DNA from 2 places in the Vibrio nomapromontoriensis genome. Region 2 is predicted to be linked to the other one. Evidence: predicted binding sites of a transcription regulator. Region 2 holds the regulator's gene; the other holds the start of a gene.
What was found. Region 2 encodes MetJ, which represses methionine synthesis genes. Its sites were predicted from a motif close to TTAGACNTNTANANGTCTAA; they were not measured.
Positions count from the first base shown of each region.

Region 1: the regulator MetJ is predicted to act here: its motif matches at 2,472-2,491, upstream of metH (methionine synthase).

Region 1 covers NZ_JAKJSS010000006.1:13,095-21,487, reverse strand. The annotation lists gene metH (methionine synthase) at 1-2,424, opposite strand, end outside; gene L4D05_RS00210 (cation:proton antiporter) at 2,725-4,050, shown strand; tRNA gene L4D05_RS00205 (tRNA-Asn) at 4,392-4,467, opposite strand; tRNA gene L4D05_RS00200 (tRNA-Phe) at 4,522-4,597, opposite strand; tRNA gene L4D05_RS00195 (tRNA-Thr) at 4,605-4,680, opposite strand; tRNA gene L4D05_RS00190 (tRNA-Phe) at 4,755-4,830, opposite strand; gene mltC (membrane-bound lytic murein transglycosylase MltC) at 4,934-6,067, opposite strand; gene L4D05_RS00180 (oxidative damage protection protein) at 6,120-6,392, opposite strand; gene mutY (A/G-specific adenine glycosylase) at 6,407-7,453, opposite strand; gene trmB (tRNA (guanosine(46)-N7)-methyltransferase TrmB) at 7,606-8,325, shown strand.
Region 2 covers NZ_JAKJSS010000017.1:63,441-71,833, reverse strand. The annotation lists gene L4D05_RS20245 (PadR family transcriptional regulator) at 211-750, shown strand; gene metF (methylenetetrahydrofolate reductase) at 910-1,803, opposite strand; gene L4D05_RS20235 (bifunctional aspartate kinase/homoserine dehydrogenase II) at 2,162-4,588, opposite strand; gene L4D05_RS20230 (O-succinylhomoserine (thiol)-lyase) at 4,597-5,766, opposite strand; gene metJ (met regulon transcriptional regulator MetJ) at 6,016-6,336, shown strand; gene L4D05_RS20220 (malic enzyme-like NAD(P)-binding protein) at 6,505-7,767, opposite strand; gene rpmE (50S ribosomal protein L31) at 8,121-8,336, opposite strand.

The DNA of each region.
Region 1 (8,393 bases), on a different contig from region 2:
AATCAATCCTGATAGACCAATAATATCGACGTTCTCTTCCTTCGCTACCTTCAGGATTTTTTCACACGGCACCATGACGCCTAGATCAATAATCTCATAGTTATTACATTGCAGTACCACACCGACAATGTTCTTACCGATGTCGTGAACATCGCCTTTTACAGTAGCAAGCAATATTTTACCGTTAGTAGAGCCTGCTTCTTTCATGGCATTAATGAAAGGTTCTAAATGCGCTACAGCTTGTTTCATTACTCGAGCAGACTTCACGACTTGAGGTAGGAACATTTTTCCTTCACCAAACAGGTCTCCCACAACATTCATGCCATCCATTAACGGACCTTCAATGACATGTAGTGGTTTTTCGGCATTAATGCGCGCTTCTTCGGTATCCTCAACAATATACTCGGTAATGCCTTTAACCAGGGCATGCTCTAAACGTTTTTCGACCGACCAAGTACGCCATTCAAGTGCGCTGGCATCTTCTTCCTTACCAACGCCTTTCCCTGCATACTCTGCCGCAATATCAAGTAGCCTTTCGGTACCATCATCACGACGGTTCAATACCACATCTTCAACCGCTTCACGGAGCTTATCCGGAACATTGTCGTAAATTTCTAATTGACCTGCGTTCACAATGCCCATATCCATACCATTTTTAAAACAGTGGTAAAGGAACACAGCATGAATCGCTTCACGAACATAATTGTTGCCACGGAACGAGAACGAAACGTTCGAAACACCGCCTGAAATCATGGCGTGAGGCAGATCTCGTTTGATATCTGCGACGGCTTCAATAAAATCGACGGCATAATTGTTATGCTCATCAATACCCGTCGCAACAGCGAATATATTGGGGTCAAAAATAATATCTTCCGGCGGGAAGCCGACTTCATCCACCAGCACACGATAAGCTTCAGTACAAATTTCAATTTTTCTTTCGCGTGTATCCGCTTGGCCCACTTCATCAAATGCCATCACAATGACAGCTGCGCCATAACGACGAATCAGCTTAGCTTGCGCGACAAATTTTTCCTTGCCTTCTTTTAACGAAATCGAGTTAACGATCCCTTTACCTTGGATGCATTTCAATCCCGCCTCAATTACTTCCCACTTAGAGGAGTCGACCATAATCGGCACTTTAGAGATTTCAGGCTCTGACGCACAAAGATTTAAAAATCGCACCATACAGGCTTCGGCATCCAACATACCTTCATCCATATTGATATCGATGATCTGTGCACCGTTTTCAACTTGCTGCCTAGCGACTTCAAGTGCTTCATCATAGAGCTCTTCTTTGATAAGACGCTTAAAACGAGCAGAGCCTGTCACATTGGTTCGCTCACCAACGTTAATAAACAAGCTGTCTTTTTCTATGGTCAGTGGCTCAAGACCTGACAGTCTACATGCAACAGGAATATCAGGTAATGGGCGAGGCGTTACACCTTCCACGGCTAGCGCCATCTGACGAATATGTTCAGGGGTGGTTCCACAACATCCCCCGACTAGGTTTAGAAAGCCACTTTGTGCCCATTCACCAATGTGCTCAGCCATGTCTTCAGGCGATAAATCATACTCGCCAAATGCGTTAGGAAGACCAGCGTTAGGGTGAGCAGAAATATAGCCTTCACCAATACGGGAAATTTCTTGTACGTATTGACGTAGTTCATCAGGGCCTAGCGCGCAGTTAAGGCCAAACGAGATAGGATTGACATGACGCAATGCGTTATAAAAAGCTTCGGTGGTTTGTCCGGATAACGTACGTCCAGACGCATCGGTGATGGTGCCCGAAATCATAATAGGCAAATCGATATCGAGCTCTTCAAGTACCGTTTCAACCGCAAATGCACAAGCCTTAGCATTCAGCGTATCAAATACAGTTTCGATAAGAATAAGATCCGAACCACCTTTAATCAGTGCTCGTGTTGATTCAGAGTACGCCACAACGAGCTCATCAAATGAGACATTACGATAACCAGGGTCATTCACGTCAGGAGAAATTGAACATGTTCGGTTTGTTGGACCTAAAACCCCAGCGACAAACCTTGGTTTGTCTGGATTTTTTGCCGTCCACTCATCGGCAACCTCACGAGCAAGGCGTGCCGCTTCAAAGTTAATCTCATCACTTAGAGATTCCATGTCATAATCGGCCATCGCTATCGTGGTGGCGTTAAATGTATTGGTTTCAAGGATATCGGCACCAGCCTCTAAATAAGCACCGTGGATTTCTTTGATAAGATCAGGTTGAGATAAAACCAGAAGATCATTATTACCTTTAAGATCGGATGGCCAATCAGCAAAACGTTCTCCTCGATAATCGGCTTCTTCCAACTTATAGCCTTGAATCATCGTCCCCATCCCACCATCAATCAGTAGGATGCGTTTTTTCAATTGAGTCTCAATCACTTGTCTAATGCTGCTTACCACAATACTGCCTCGTTCCTTGCTGTTGTAGCCATCCTATCATAGTAACTTTAGAAATCTAGACGTCTAAAATAACTTTTGAGTGCTTTATTTCCAACCAAACTAACCAAGTCCAATCTCTCTCGCAACCTTTTCGTTACTTCCCATGTCATAACAAGAATAAAAATAAAATTCAGGCAAAGAAAGTCATTCAATGACCAAACGTTCTATACCTAAAAGGTATGAATTTTCAATTAGTGATTGATCTTCACTCACGACAGGAACAAAATCCCATTCACAATTTATTACAATTAAGGTGATTTAATGTCCGTTTATCAGACACTCTGTTTTTTGTCTGCGGCAGCCATGCTGATTGCATTCATCAATAGTAAGATCGGTAAAATGCAAACCACCATCGCAATTACTGCGGGAGCCATGATACTTTCTTTGATGATTCTCATTGGAGGACAAAACGGTTGGTTCGATCTAACGGGTGTCGCCTCTAAAATGGTCGCCAATATTAATTTTGAAGACTTTCTTCTCAAAGGTATTTTAGGCTTTCTTCTGTTCGCCGGTGGCCTAGGCATCAAATTGCCCCACCTGAAAGATCAACGGTGGGAGATCACCGTATTGGCATTAGGCGCGACATTATTTTCAACCTTTTTTATTGGCACTGTTCTTTATGGCTTCTGTCAGTTTATTGGCGTGCCATTTGACCTAATTTACTGCTTACTCTTTGGCGCGCTTATCTCCCCGACCGATCCTATCGCCGTGTTAGCCATTGTAAAAAAACTGGATGCGCCTGAGCGAATTTCAACACAAGTAGAGGGCGAATCTCTATTCAACGATGGCTTTGGCTTAGTGATTTTCGTTACGTTATACACCATTGCCTTTGGCAACGAAGCTCCTAGTTTGACTGGCGTGTCCTTACTCTTCTTGCAAGAGGCCGTCGGCGGCATTGTTTATGGCTTCTTACTTGGTCTACTGTTTCATTATCTAATAAGTGCAACAGATGACCACTCAATGGAATTATTGCTTACCATTGGCATTCCGACTGCAGGTTATGCCTTCGCTGATGTCCTACACGTCTCTGGCCCACTATCCATGGTGGTATCAGGTATCATGATTGGCAACTGGACTCGCTATATTGGTTTTTCAAAAGAATCAGAAGAGCACCTTGACCATTTCTGGGAATTGGTCGATGAATTTTTAAATGGCGTGCTGTTCCTATTGATTGGTATGTCGATGCTCCTATTTCAATTCCATGAAGAAGATTGGATTCTGATGGCTTTCTCCATTCCACTGGTATTAGGAGCCCGGTATTTGAGTGTGGCACTTTCTTACGTCGGTTTTAAGCGCTTTAGGCGCTACAACCCATGGTCGATAAGAATACTCACTTGGGGCGGTTTAAGGGGAGGACTAGCGCTTGCTATGGCATTATCAATACCAGCAGGGGTGTGGGTAATTGAAGATAAACTCATCGACGTGAAAGAGATTATCCTCGTCATGACGTACTCTGTGGTTGTGTTCTCGATTTTAATCCAAGGCTCAACTATTACCCCTATGATTGAAAAAGCCAAGTTAGCAGAAAAAGCCATGGCGAATAAAGATTCGACTCCAACTGATATTTCATCAGATAAGACTGAGTAGTACATTCTATTTCAATGAATTCAGGGAGCAGAAATGACGGATAATCTTTGTTAACTCCGTTCTGCTCTCTCTGCTCCCTCTGTAACAAGCGATAAATACAACCGAGAGAGCTGTAGAGGCCGATACCAGCACCAACCCTAACCACCCTATACCCCATTAACCAGAACCCAATGGTGAAGCTAGAAAGTGGCAAAGCGATAAGGTACTGAATAAAGAAGAAATACGACGGGGATAACGAAAGCGCACCAAGCCCCCTTAGAGCAGCACGATGCAAAACTATCAGGTGTAAAACCATAAAATGCAAAAAAGGCCTCATCTTTCGATGAGGCCTTTTTCTAAAGTGGCTCCCCTTGCAAGACTTGAACTTGCGACATACGGATTAACAGTCCGCCGTTCTACCAACTGAACTAAAGGGGAATTATCTGTGTCAACATCAGGTCCTAAGACCATTATTTGTTAAGCACCAAATAATGGTGCCTCGAGGCGGAATCGAACCACCGACACGAGGATTTTCAATCCTCTGCTCTACCGACTGAGCTATCGAGGCAAAAGAATGGTGCCGACTACCGGAGTCGAACTGGTGACCTACTGATTACAAGTCAGTTGCTCTACCTACTGAGCTAAGTCGGCACACTAAATTCTTTATGCTTCTGTTCGTGCTGCAAATCTTTACTAAAAATCGTTGGCACCAACAAATCAAATTGTGGTGCCCGGAGGCGGAATCGAACCACCGACACGAGGATTTTCAATCCTCTGCTCTACCGACTGAGCTATCCGGGCAACGGGGCGCTATTAAACGGATTTTCCGCTCTCCCGTCAACAGGTTTTTTAAAAAAACTTCAAAAAACCGTTTAAGCGCTGCATTTTTCAGCAAAAGTAACTATTAACCCTTTCCTGCGTTAAAATCCTTTTTGAATTTTGTTACTTTTTCTAAGTATCTGCGTGATTCGGAATTTGGATGTTTTTTTGTTAATGCCCAATAAACTTGGTTAGGTTGCAGAGAGTTCAAATCATTCATTGCCCGCTTTCTATCTTTACTGAACGTATTCAGTACTCCACCGGTTCCTCCGTTGTAAGCTGAGATCATGCTGTACTCTAGCGATGTAGGATGACGAACCGCCTTTAGGTAGCGATTTTTAAGGATATAAAAGTAAGCCGTACCCGTATCTATATTCTGCTCAGGATTAAAAAGGTACTCCGGTGATGGCTCACCAGGCTTATTCTTAACCAGTTTAAATACGTCTCGCCCGGCTGTTTTAGGCACCACTTGCATCAAGCCATACGCATTGGCCCAACTTACCGCATAGGGATTAAAGCTACTTTCTGTTTTAATGATGGCGTATATGAGGTCTTCTGGAATGTCATATTTGAGCGATGCGCGCCTAACGATATCGGCATATTGATAACTTCGCTTGCTCGCATGGTCTTTTACCATGGGGATTTCTACGTAGTACGCTTTTTTATAATCGACATTTTTTGTTTTGACTTTATTGGCGATAAGGTAGTCCGCAAAGCGACTCGCGCGCCATGACCATTGCATCGGCTTTTGTTCTTGATCGACAACTTGATTATAGAGAAAAGGCTGCCCCTCAAGCTTAATACTGCGAGACGAGAATAAATCGACACTCGCGGGATCATCTGGGGTAAGCAAAGTCGTCACGATCGCGTTTTTAAGATGCTTTTCTGGTTCGGTCGGGGAAACGGTTTCAATGGTTATTACCCCCTTACTAAAATCCACCTCTGCGCGACTCAGGTAATTATCAATGTACTTAACGTAGTTGCTTTTCCCTGCCACTTTAATCTCACTGCTGCCCCAGCGCTTTTCGATATTGCCATTGAAGCTACCAATTAAAGCATCCATCGCCTTGGTATCTTTAAGATACTGCCCTGGAAGTTCAGCAAGATTTTTGGCAAAGCGATTGGTCGGCTCATAATTAACATCGTAAATTTTTTCAATAAATTCACGGCTGCAACCCACCAGCAGTATCGGTACCAAGAAGTAAATCAGTTTTTTCATAGTCGCTAATAAAAACACCACGCTAGGTGGTGTTTTCTAATATCCTTATTTCTTATTCTGACGGCGGCGTGTAACCATCAATGACAACGTCTTTCCCTTCAAACAAAAAGTTAACCATTTCTGTTTCAAGCAGCTTTCGATGCTCAGGATCCATCATGTTAAGCTTCTTTTCGTTGATCAACATCGTTTGTTTGGATTGCCACTGCGCCCACGCTTCTTTTGACACATTGTCAAAAATACGTTTGCCTAAATCACCTGGGTAAAGTTGAAAGTCTAACCCTTCGGCATCTTTTTGTAGTCGAGCACAAAAGACCATACGGCTCATAATGTTATCCTTAATTACATTCGTTGTAAGGCGTGGATGAGCTGCTTGACTGGTGCAGCTAAGCCAACCTTATCTGGTTTAGACATGTTATACCAAAGACCTTGCGACGGTTCCATGATCATTGTAGGAAGCTGATTCAAGGTCACGATGATTGGCGTAATATCGAGATGGTAATGACTAAAGGTATGGCGAAAAGCGATATCAGTTTCCGTCGACTGAATCATACCTTCTTCAATGTTCAGTTTATCCAAGGTCTCCGTGATATCAGCAACTTGGCTTTCAGGGAAACAAAAAAGTCCCCCCCAAATCCCAGACTGAGGTCGTTGCGCTAACCACACGTCCTCTTTGTGCTTCAAAATAACAAACCATGTTTCTTTTTCTGGCTTGATCTTCTTCGGTTTTTTGCCAGGAAATTCTAATTGCCTGCCCTGCTTGTTCGCAACACAAAGCGTTGATATTGGACACAACGTACATTTTGGGCGACTGCGCGTGCATACCAGCGCCCCCATATCCATCATGGCCTGATTATACTTATCGGTCTGTGTTGACGGTGTATGACTCTCTGCTATTTCCCACAACACGTTCTCGACTTTCTTCTGCCCAGGCCAACCTTCTACTGCAAAGCTTCTCGCTAGGGTGCGTTTTACATTGCCGTCCAAAATAGCATGGGGCAATTTATACACCGACGACAAAACAGCCGCAGCGGTTGAACGCCCAACACCAGGCAACGCATTCATGTCCTCAAGCGATTTAGGAAATTCGCCCCCATGTTCACTCATCACGATTTGTGCGGCTTTGTGTAAATTGCGAGCCCTTGCGTAATACCCAAGCCCAGTCCATAAATGAAGTACTTCATCTTGTGGGGCACAAGCTAGGTCTTCCACTGTGGGAAAATGTTGTAAAAAACGTTCAAAGTATGGAATAACAGTGGTGACTTGTGTCTGTTGCAACATAATCTCAGATAACCAAACTTTATACGCAGTTTTGTCTTGTTGCCACGGGAGAGACTTTCGTCCGTATTTTTCATACCAATCTAAAATTGAGCTTGCATAAGGCGTCACATTTCTTCTCTTTTTACTTATAATTTGCGCGAAATTGCACCACACTTATTGAAAGAAGTAAAACACTGGGAATTTCCTGAGTAATAACACTTGCACCTTGGCAAATTCTTTGGATAATTCCCGCTCTGATTATTGATTGAACAGGCAGACCAATGAGTGAAGTGACAACAAATGAATACACAGAAGATGGCAAGCTAGTACGTAAAATACGCAGTTTTGTCCGTCGCGAAGGACGCCTAACAAAAGGGCAAGAAGCCGCGATGGAAGCATGCTGGCCAACAATGGGTATTGATTACCAAGACACTTTACTCGATTGGAATCAAGTATTTGGCAACGATAACCCCGTTATTCTAGAGATTGGATTTGGCATGGGTGCCTCACTCGTTGAGATGGCAAAAAATGCACCTGAGAAAAACTTCTTTGGTATTGAAGTGCACAGCCCAGGTGTTGGCGCTTGTCTGTCTTCAGCGAGAGAAGCCGGTGTAACGAACTTACGTGTTATGTGTCATGACGCCGTTGAAGTTTTCGAAAATATGATTCCAGACAGCAGCCTAACGACGCTACAGCTGTTTTTTCCAGATCCTTGGCACAAAAAACGTCATCACAAACGTCGCATCGTACAATTAGACTTTGCGGAAATGGTGCGCCAAAAGCTTAAGCTTGAAGAGGGCATTTTCCATATGGCCACCGATTGGGAAAACTACGGTGAACATATGATTGAAATCATGAATCAAGCACCAGGCTACGCCAATACGGCGACGGACGGAGACTTCATCCCAAGACCTGAAGATCGACCTCTGACGAAATTTGAGGCTCGCGGCCATCGACTCGGTCACGGTGTTTGGGACATTAAGTTCCGCCGTACGAAGTAACACTACGCCCCATTCGAAAGCCAACATTATGTTGGCTTTTTTGTTCCTAGCCCTTTACCTCTCAGGTG
Region 2 (8,393 bases):
TAACTATCGGCGACATGGGTTGTGTGTTCATACAACCTCCTAGGTGACAAAGGCTTATAAAGGCGACTGTGTTAACCACACAGACCATGCTTCTTACACAAGACCATTCTAACTTTTCAACTGATGAACGTTAGCTTTGGCCGCGTCACAACTTAGATGACGGTAACAAGCGCCATAATTACTATTAAGTTATTGATCTGGATTTTTATCATGTCACTACCACACGTTATCCTTACTGTATTAAGCACTCGCGACGCGACTGGCTACGACATCACTAAGGAATTTTCTGCAAGCATCGGATATTTTTGGAAAGCGAGCCACCAACAGGTGTACCGTGAATTAAACAAAATGGCAGACAAAGGTCTTGTGACTTGCAAATTAGAGCCACAAGACGGCAAGCCTGATCGCAAGGTGTACTCCATTACCGAATCTGGACGTGGAACCCTCAGTGATTGGTTTGAACAACCAACTGTTCACCCTACAGTCCGTGACGAGTTCTCAGCGAAACTCGCAGCCTGTGCGGTTCAACCTTCAGCCGCATTTCGTCTACAACTAGAAGAGCTGATTGAAGACTCTAAAAAGCTGGTTGCACACTACCGTGAAATTGAAGCGGCGTACTACGCAACGCCAAGCACGCTAGATACTCATGCTCGTTTAGAGCGCCTAACACTGCGTCGTAACCTATTTTCACGTCAAGCTTGGTTAGACTGGGCAGAAGAGACACTGGCTGAGCTTGAAGCTATCGCTTAATGCAATGCTTTGAAGCTAGTACTTGGTTATAGGTCAACGCCTTTAAGCCTAGGCTACTAAAAACAAAAAAAGCGCTGGATTTGCATCCCGCGCTTTTTTATTGTTTTTCTGCCTACTTTTGCCAATGACTCTACGATTAATTGGCAATGCTTACGTGCACTATGCCCCTTGTGGACGCACACCTAATGTATGGCAAAGTGCATACGTCATCTCTGAGCGGTTAAGCGTGTAGAAGTGGAAATCTTTTACTCCTTCACGACTCAACGTTCTAACCATATCGATCGCTTGGCTTGCTCCCACTAACTGGCGCGTTGTTGGGTCATCATCTAGACCTTCAAACTGCTTCTGCATCCAGCCAGGCACTTTTACTTTATTCATTGCCGCAAAACGAGACGCTTGCTTAAAGTTAGACACCGGCAAGATACCTGGAACGATTTCAGCATCAATGCCAGCGGCCACACAGCGGTCACGAAATCGAAGGTAGCTCTCAACATCAAAGAAAAACTGAGTAATCGCACGGTTAGCACCCGCATCAATTTTACGCTTTAGGTTCAGCAAATCAGATTGAGCACTTTTGGCTTCTGGGTGTACTTCCGGAAAGGCTGCCACCGAAATATCAAAATCATGACGCGACTTAAGTAGCTCAACTAGATCAGAAGCATACATATCCGGCTGACCGCCGCCTTCTGGGATGTCACCACGCAAAGCGACAATGCTCTGAATACCATTCGCCCAGTAGTCATCAGCAATATCAATCAGCTCGCTGCGAGAAGCATCAATACACGTTAAGTGAGGAGCAGCGATTAAACCCGTTTCATTTTTTATCTCTTTAATGATGGAGTGCGTACGATCTCGCTCACCTGAGTTAGCGCCATAAGTTACAGAAACAAACTTAGGCTTAAGCGCTTTCAAACGATGGACAGACTTCCAAAGCGTCTCTTCCATATTCGGTGTGCTTGGCGGAAAGAATTCAAAAGAAACATTAATATTGTCCGAAAGCTCAGCAATATTTTGGTTTAAGGCATCAATGTGCCCAGCATGCGTGTATCCCATGGTTCTCTCCCTAAATTGCCAAAGTTGGTTATCCCAGCCAACCTTAGACTAAAACCTGTCTGTCATTAAAAGTGATAAATCTAAATTTGTAATTTTTTGACGTTTAGACGTCTATATGTCTGTAGAATGAAATGAATGGCATTTAAAGTCAATAGCATCACAATGAATTTTTTTCATGTTGAACGTTAGGGAAATTGAAGATGCGTGACGTTAGAAACAAAATCCCCCCTGTATACGAAAATAAAAGGGGGGATTGAACAGAGGTAACAATTAATTTAGAAGTAGCACAATTAATTTAGAAACAGCAACAATCAATTTAGGAGAAGCAACTCCCTATTGAGAAGCAGCAACACCGGATTTAGAAGAAACTCGATATTAAATTTAAGTCCGACTGAATCGCTCCCGCCGTCACTTCTCGTCCTGCGCCAGGACCTCGAATCACTAATGGGTTATCTTTATACCACTTGCTTTCAATCGCAAAAATGTTGTCACACGGCAAAAGGTTAGCAAGCGCATGCTCTTTAGATAGCGCCTCAATGCCGACACGAGCCTTACCAAAGCGATCTAAGCGCGCCACATAGCGTAGCACCTTATCTTCTCTCTGTGCTTTGTCTAGACGCTCTTGAAGCAATTCGCTCAGTAACCCAGACTGCTCAAAGAAACCATCCAGTGTCAGCTCTTGTAGTGCCTCTGGAACTAAAGACTCAACCACAACACTATCGGGTTCAATATCCAAGCCCGACTCACGAGCCAAAATAACCAGTTTTCGCATCACATCAGAGCCATCTAAATCCGAGCGAGGATCGGGTTCAGTTAACCCCTGCTGCCACGCTAAGTCGACTAACTCAGCAAATGGCACGCTGCCATCAAATTGCTGGAACAACCAAGATAAGGTGCCAGAGAAAATTCCCGACAGCGCCACAATATCATCACCACTTTCGCGCAAATCACGCACGGTATGGTTAATAGGTAAACCCGCACCTACGGTGGCGTTATATAGCCAATGACGGCTAGTTTTCGCGAAAGCATCTTGCACGCGATGATAATCAGCACTTGGTGCTGAGCCCGCAACTTTGTTTGCAGAAATCAGATGAACGCCATGTTCTGCAATGGATACGTATTTTTGTGCCAGTACTGGACTCGCCGTCACATCCAGTACGACGGCTTCATCATAACCATGCAGTGCGGCAATTTGCTTGAGCCAGCGATCGCCTTCATGGGCTATCGCTTCATCTTTATAACGCTCGAGCACGGTAAGTTCATCCAGACCGTTTTCATCAAACCAATAGCTTTGACTGTCGACCACCGCCACGAGATCAAAGCTCATGCCGCGACGTTTTTCGAGTTCAGGTTTTTGCTGCTTGAAAAGCTCTAACCATGAAGAACCGATATTACCTTTACCACATAAGGCAACGGCAACACGCTTCTGAGCTTGAAAGAGTTGAGTATGAACCGATTTCACCATCGGCATCACATCGGATCGACGCAGTACAGCCGCTAAACTCAGGCCTGAATCCGCTTCACAGAAAAATTCCACCGGAGCGTGTTTCAACTGTTGGTAAAAGCCAAAGCAATGATTGGCATTTTTCGTCACACCAGCGCCAACCGCCGCAAGCATGGCAAAGCCTTCTTTCAGCTTAATTTCCGCTTCAATCGCCAAATCTTGCAATTCATTGAGCGTCCCTGAGGCAATCTCTGGGGTGTACGCTAGACGCAAACGCGATTGGTCGGCCTGCGCTTCAAAGGCTAACGGTTCGAGTTGCGCTCGCTTTAAGCCATTTAATACTTCCGCTTTGGCACGTTCGAAATCATGACCGTTACCAAATGACAACTCTATGAGTAGCACTTCTTCTAATGAAGTAATAATTTTGGCACCGCGACCTGATGCCAAAACACGCTCAATTCGCGTGGATCCAGATTCAGGTAAATAACTGCAACGTAAGTTCAGATCCATGGTGCTTTGCGCCACAGGTTGAAGGGTACGGCTGTGCAATACTGGCGCCGCTAGACGCGCCAATTCGCTCGCTTCATCTAGTCGTAATAACGGCAACAAACACGCATCAGACACCACTCGAGGGTCAGCACTGTAGACACCAGCCACGTCACTCCAAATAGTCACGCTCGCCACTTCCGCTAACGCACCAATCACGGTCGCCGAATAATCCGAGCCATTGCGACCCAGTAACACCGTTTCGCCATCACTGTTTTGTGCCATAAAGCCAGTAATCACCACTCGGTGATGCGCATGCTGAGCTAAAACACTTTTGATCAGTGGATAGGATTGAGCGCGATCCACCTCAGGCTGAGCGCCAAATTCAGCACGCAAAAATGCGCGGGCATCTTGCGCTACGGCAGGTAAATCATGTTGTCGCAACAATGCAGCTAGCAATCGAGAGGACCACACTTCGCCATGACCTAACACGGCGGCTTTCTGAGCTTCGGTTAATGGCGCAACTTGTTCACCTAGTGCACTAAATTCATCCGCTAGCTGGGCGCGTAATGCCTCGGCATCTTCACCTTCAATCAACGCCTCAACCAACTCCAATTGAAATTGTCGTAACGCTTGGAGATGTTCATGAGCCACGCGACCGTCTTTGTTTAACGCGTCTAAAAAGTCGATTAAACGGTTAGTGGTTTTTCCTGCGGCCGACACCACAATAAGGTCATCAGAGTGAGAATAATCTTTTAGAATCGATACCACACGGCGATAGCACTCAGGATCAGCAAGACTGCTGCCACCAAATTTATGTAATTGCTTCGTTGTTGGTACGTTAGTATTACTCATTGCCGTCGTTACCCTTCAAACGTTCTTGCTTTATCAAAAGCCTGTTGTAAGTCTTCAATTAAATCTTGCGCATCTTCTAAGCCTACAGACAAACGTAACAATTGTTGTGACACGCCCGCCTCTGCAAGCGCTTCTTCACCCATTGCGCGGTGGGTCATAGAAGCAGGGTGACAAATCAAACTTTCCACGCCGCCCAATGACTCGGCAAGAGAAAATAGCTCAAGTTGACCAACAAAGTACTTGAGTTGCTCAAAGCTACCGGCAAATTCAAAGCTCAACATAGAGCCAAAGCCCGATTGCTGCTTTTTAGCAATCTCGTGACCTGGGTGCTCGGGTAGGCTTGGATGATAAATAACTTTCACCAAGGCTTCATTTTGCAAATAATCGAGAATCACTTGTGAGCTCTCTTCATGAACACGCATACGCGCGCCTAAAGTACGAATGCCACGTAGCGTCATGTAACTATCAAACGGTGTACCCGTGGCACCGATGCAGTTGCCCCACCACGCCAACTCTTCGGCATGCTCTTCGGTTTTGGTGATCACCACACCGCCAATCACATCTGAGTGGCCATTGATATACTTGGTGGTTGAATGAATAACAAAGTCTGCGCCCAACTCTAAAGGCTTTTGGTATACCGGTGTCAAAAAGGTGTTATCAACGGCCACCAGCGCGCCAACTTGTTTGGCTTTTTCACATACTCGAGCAATATCCACCACGCGAACTAGCGGGTTAGAGGGGGTTTCAAGTAAAATAAGCGTCGGCTTTTTAGCGATCGCCGCATCTAATGCCGCCTCATCACCTTGATCGACAAATTGAACCTTGAAATCGCCTTTTTGAGCGCGAGTATTAAATAAACGATAAGAGCCGCCATAACAGTCATGTGGCGCGATAATAAGATCGTCAGGCCCAAGAAATGCCGATGCCCACAAATTCAATGCGGATGTCCCACAATTGGTCACCACCGCCCCTTTGCCTGATTCCAACTCAAATAATGCTTGCTCTAGCAAACCACGGTTGGGGTTACCAGAACGGGTATAATCGTACTTAGGCACGTCGCCGAAAGCAGGAAAGCCATAATTGGTAGAAAGGTAGATAGGGGGTACGACAGCGTGGTGTTGAGTATCTGACTCGATACCCGTTCGTACCGCGATGGTCGCTGGCTTCCGATTGCTCATAGAAACATCCTTTATTAACGCGCGCAAAGTGAAGACTAAATAGGGTTTTCATCATGCTTGAACCGACAGGGAAAAGCATCAATCTTTGAAAAAATTAACAGTCCGTTAAACTAAGCCCCACTTTACTGCCCATTTTGTGAGACGTCAACACTTCTAGACGTCTATATGTCTTTGCTTATGGCAGTAAATGCCGCTAAAATTGCACCTTTCTTATTAAACAAATTTACGATCAATAAACGAAGGTGTGCAATGGCAGATTGGAATGGCGAATACATTAGCCCTTACGCGGAGCACGGCAAGAAAAGTGAGCAGGTTAAGAAGATCACGGTATCCATTCCGTTAAAAGTGCTAAAGATATTGACGGATGAAAGAACTCGCCGCCAAATCAATAACCTACGCCATGCTACCAATAGCGAATTATTGTGTGAAGCGTTTTTGCATGCCTATACCGGTCAGCCACTACCGACCGATGAAGACTTGAGAAAAGACCGCCCAGATGATATCCCTACGGAAGTAAAAGCGATGATGACGGCGATGGGAATTGAGTTCGAAGCGTTTGATGAAGAATAAAATCTAGAAACTGGGTCCTGGGTCCTGGGTCCTGGGTCCTGGGAAAAATAAAAAAACGTTGACCGACAGGGCAACGTTTTTTTTGAAGCATATTCCAGGAACTAGGTACCTTTTTTCCCAAAAGCCCTAATATCCCCAAAACCCTACTATCTCCAAAGTCTCAACGACCTACTCAGTCATATAATTTTCAGGCATTTCAATTCTTGCCACGCCGGACTCTACTGCCGCGACCGCGACTGCTCTTGCTACTCGTGGTAACAAACGTGGATCCATTGGTTTTGGAATGATGTAATCTTTGCTAAATGACAACGCCGAGACACCAGCCGCATCCAATACTTCTTGAGGTACAGGCTCTTTGGCGATTTGACGAATAGCCTCAACAGCAGCAAGTTTCATCGCATCATTAATTTCGCTGGCTCGTACATCTAGTGCGCCACGGAAAATGAACGGGAAACACAATACGTTATTGACTTGGTTCGGGTAGTCCGAGCGCCCGGTACCCATAATGAGATCATCACGAACTTCATGGGCAAGTTCTGGTTTAATTTCAGGATCTGGGTTTGAACATGCAAAGACCACTGGCTTTTCTGCCATGAGTGTCAATGCTTCTGGAGGAAGTAGATCAGGCCCCGATACACCAAGGAAAAGATCAGCACCTTCAATCACATCTTCAAGAGTACGCTTATCCGTGTTATTCGCGAACATCTGCTTATATTCGTTTAAACCTTCACGGCGCGTGTGAATCACACCTTTACGATCCAGCATGTAGATCTTTTCACGCATCGCACCACATTTGATCAACAGCTCCATACACGCCGTCGCGGCAGCGCCTGCACCCAAACATACGATCGTAGCGTCACTTAGCTCTTTGCCTTGCAGCTCAATCGCATTCAGCATACCAGCCGCAGTTACAATCGCCGTTCCATGTTGATCGTCATGGAAAACAGGCACGTCACAACGCTCAATCAAGCGACGTTCAATTTCAAAACAATCTGGCGCTTTAATGTCTTCTAGGTTGATACCACCAAAGGTGTCTGAAATATTCGCTACCGTATCCACAAACTCATCTATTGTGCGATGCTTCACTTCAATATCAATAGAATCTAACCCAGCAAAACGCTTAAAGAGTAACGCCTTACCTTCCATCACCGGTTTCGAAGCAAGCGGGCCCAAGTTACCTAACCCTAAAATCGCGGTACCATTTGAAATCACGGCGACCATATTGCCCTTCGCCGTGTATTTATACACATTTTCCGCGTTTTGCGCGATTTCTCGTACCGGCTCAGCCACACCAGGGCTGTAGGCGAGAGCAAGATCCTTGGCAGAATCTGCGGGAGTCGTTAGAGCGATTTCAATTTTCCCAGGGGTTGGGTAGGCATGATAATCCAGAGCTTGTTGGCGGAATTCATCGATTTGGTGGTCATCGGACATGGTATGTGATCCTGCTTTTTCGAGTATGAAAGACTGAGTGTGATGGTTTCTTGTTTTAGTATAACCCGCTTAATAAGCGTATTTCGCTCGCCTAAAAGGGGGACAAGCGCGCGCATGTTATGTTCAGTGCGTCGCAACTTTAACCAATCATACTACGCTAGTTATCAGCAGTTTTGAACGGATACATCGGTATTTATACTAGTGGTCAGTCAAGCTATAACAACACGCTATACATTAAAGGGGGATAACGAGGGGATGGGACAAGCTAAGGGAAAAAAGAAGCAACAAAGATAAATAACAGAAACAAAAAAGGACGCCGAAGCGCCCTTTTTATATCTACGTAAGTAAAATAATTACTTGCTAGATAGTGCGCCGAAACGCTTGTTGAAGCGATCAACACGACCACCAGTATCAACGATACGTTGCTTACCAGTGTAGAATGGGTGACATTTGTCACATACGTCTAGGTGAATTGAATCTTTCGCTAGCGTAGAGTTGAACTCAAATGTATTGCCGCAAGAACAAGTTGCTGTTACAGCTTTGTATTCTGGGTGGATACCAACTTTCATGGGAAACCTCAAATTTAGGCCGTGTCGCTATCCGAATCTTTGCCGGACACCACACGT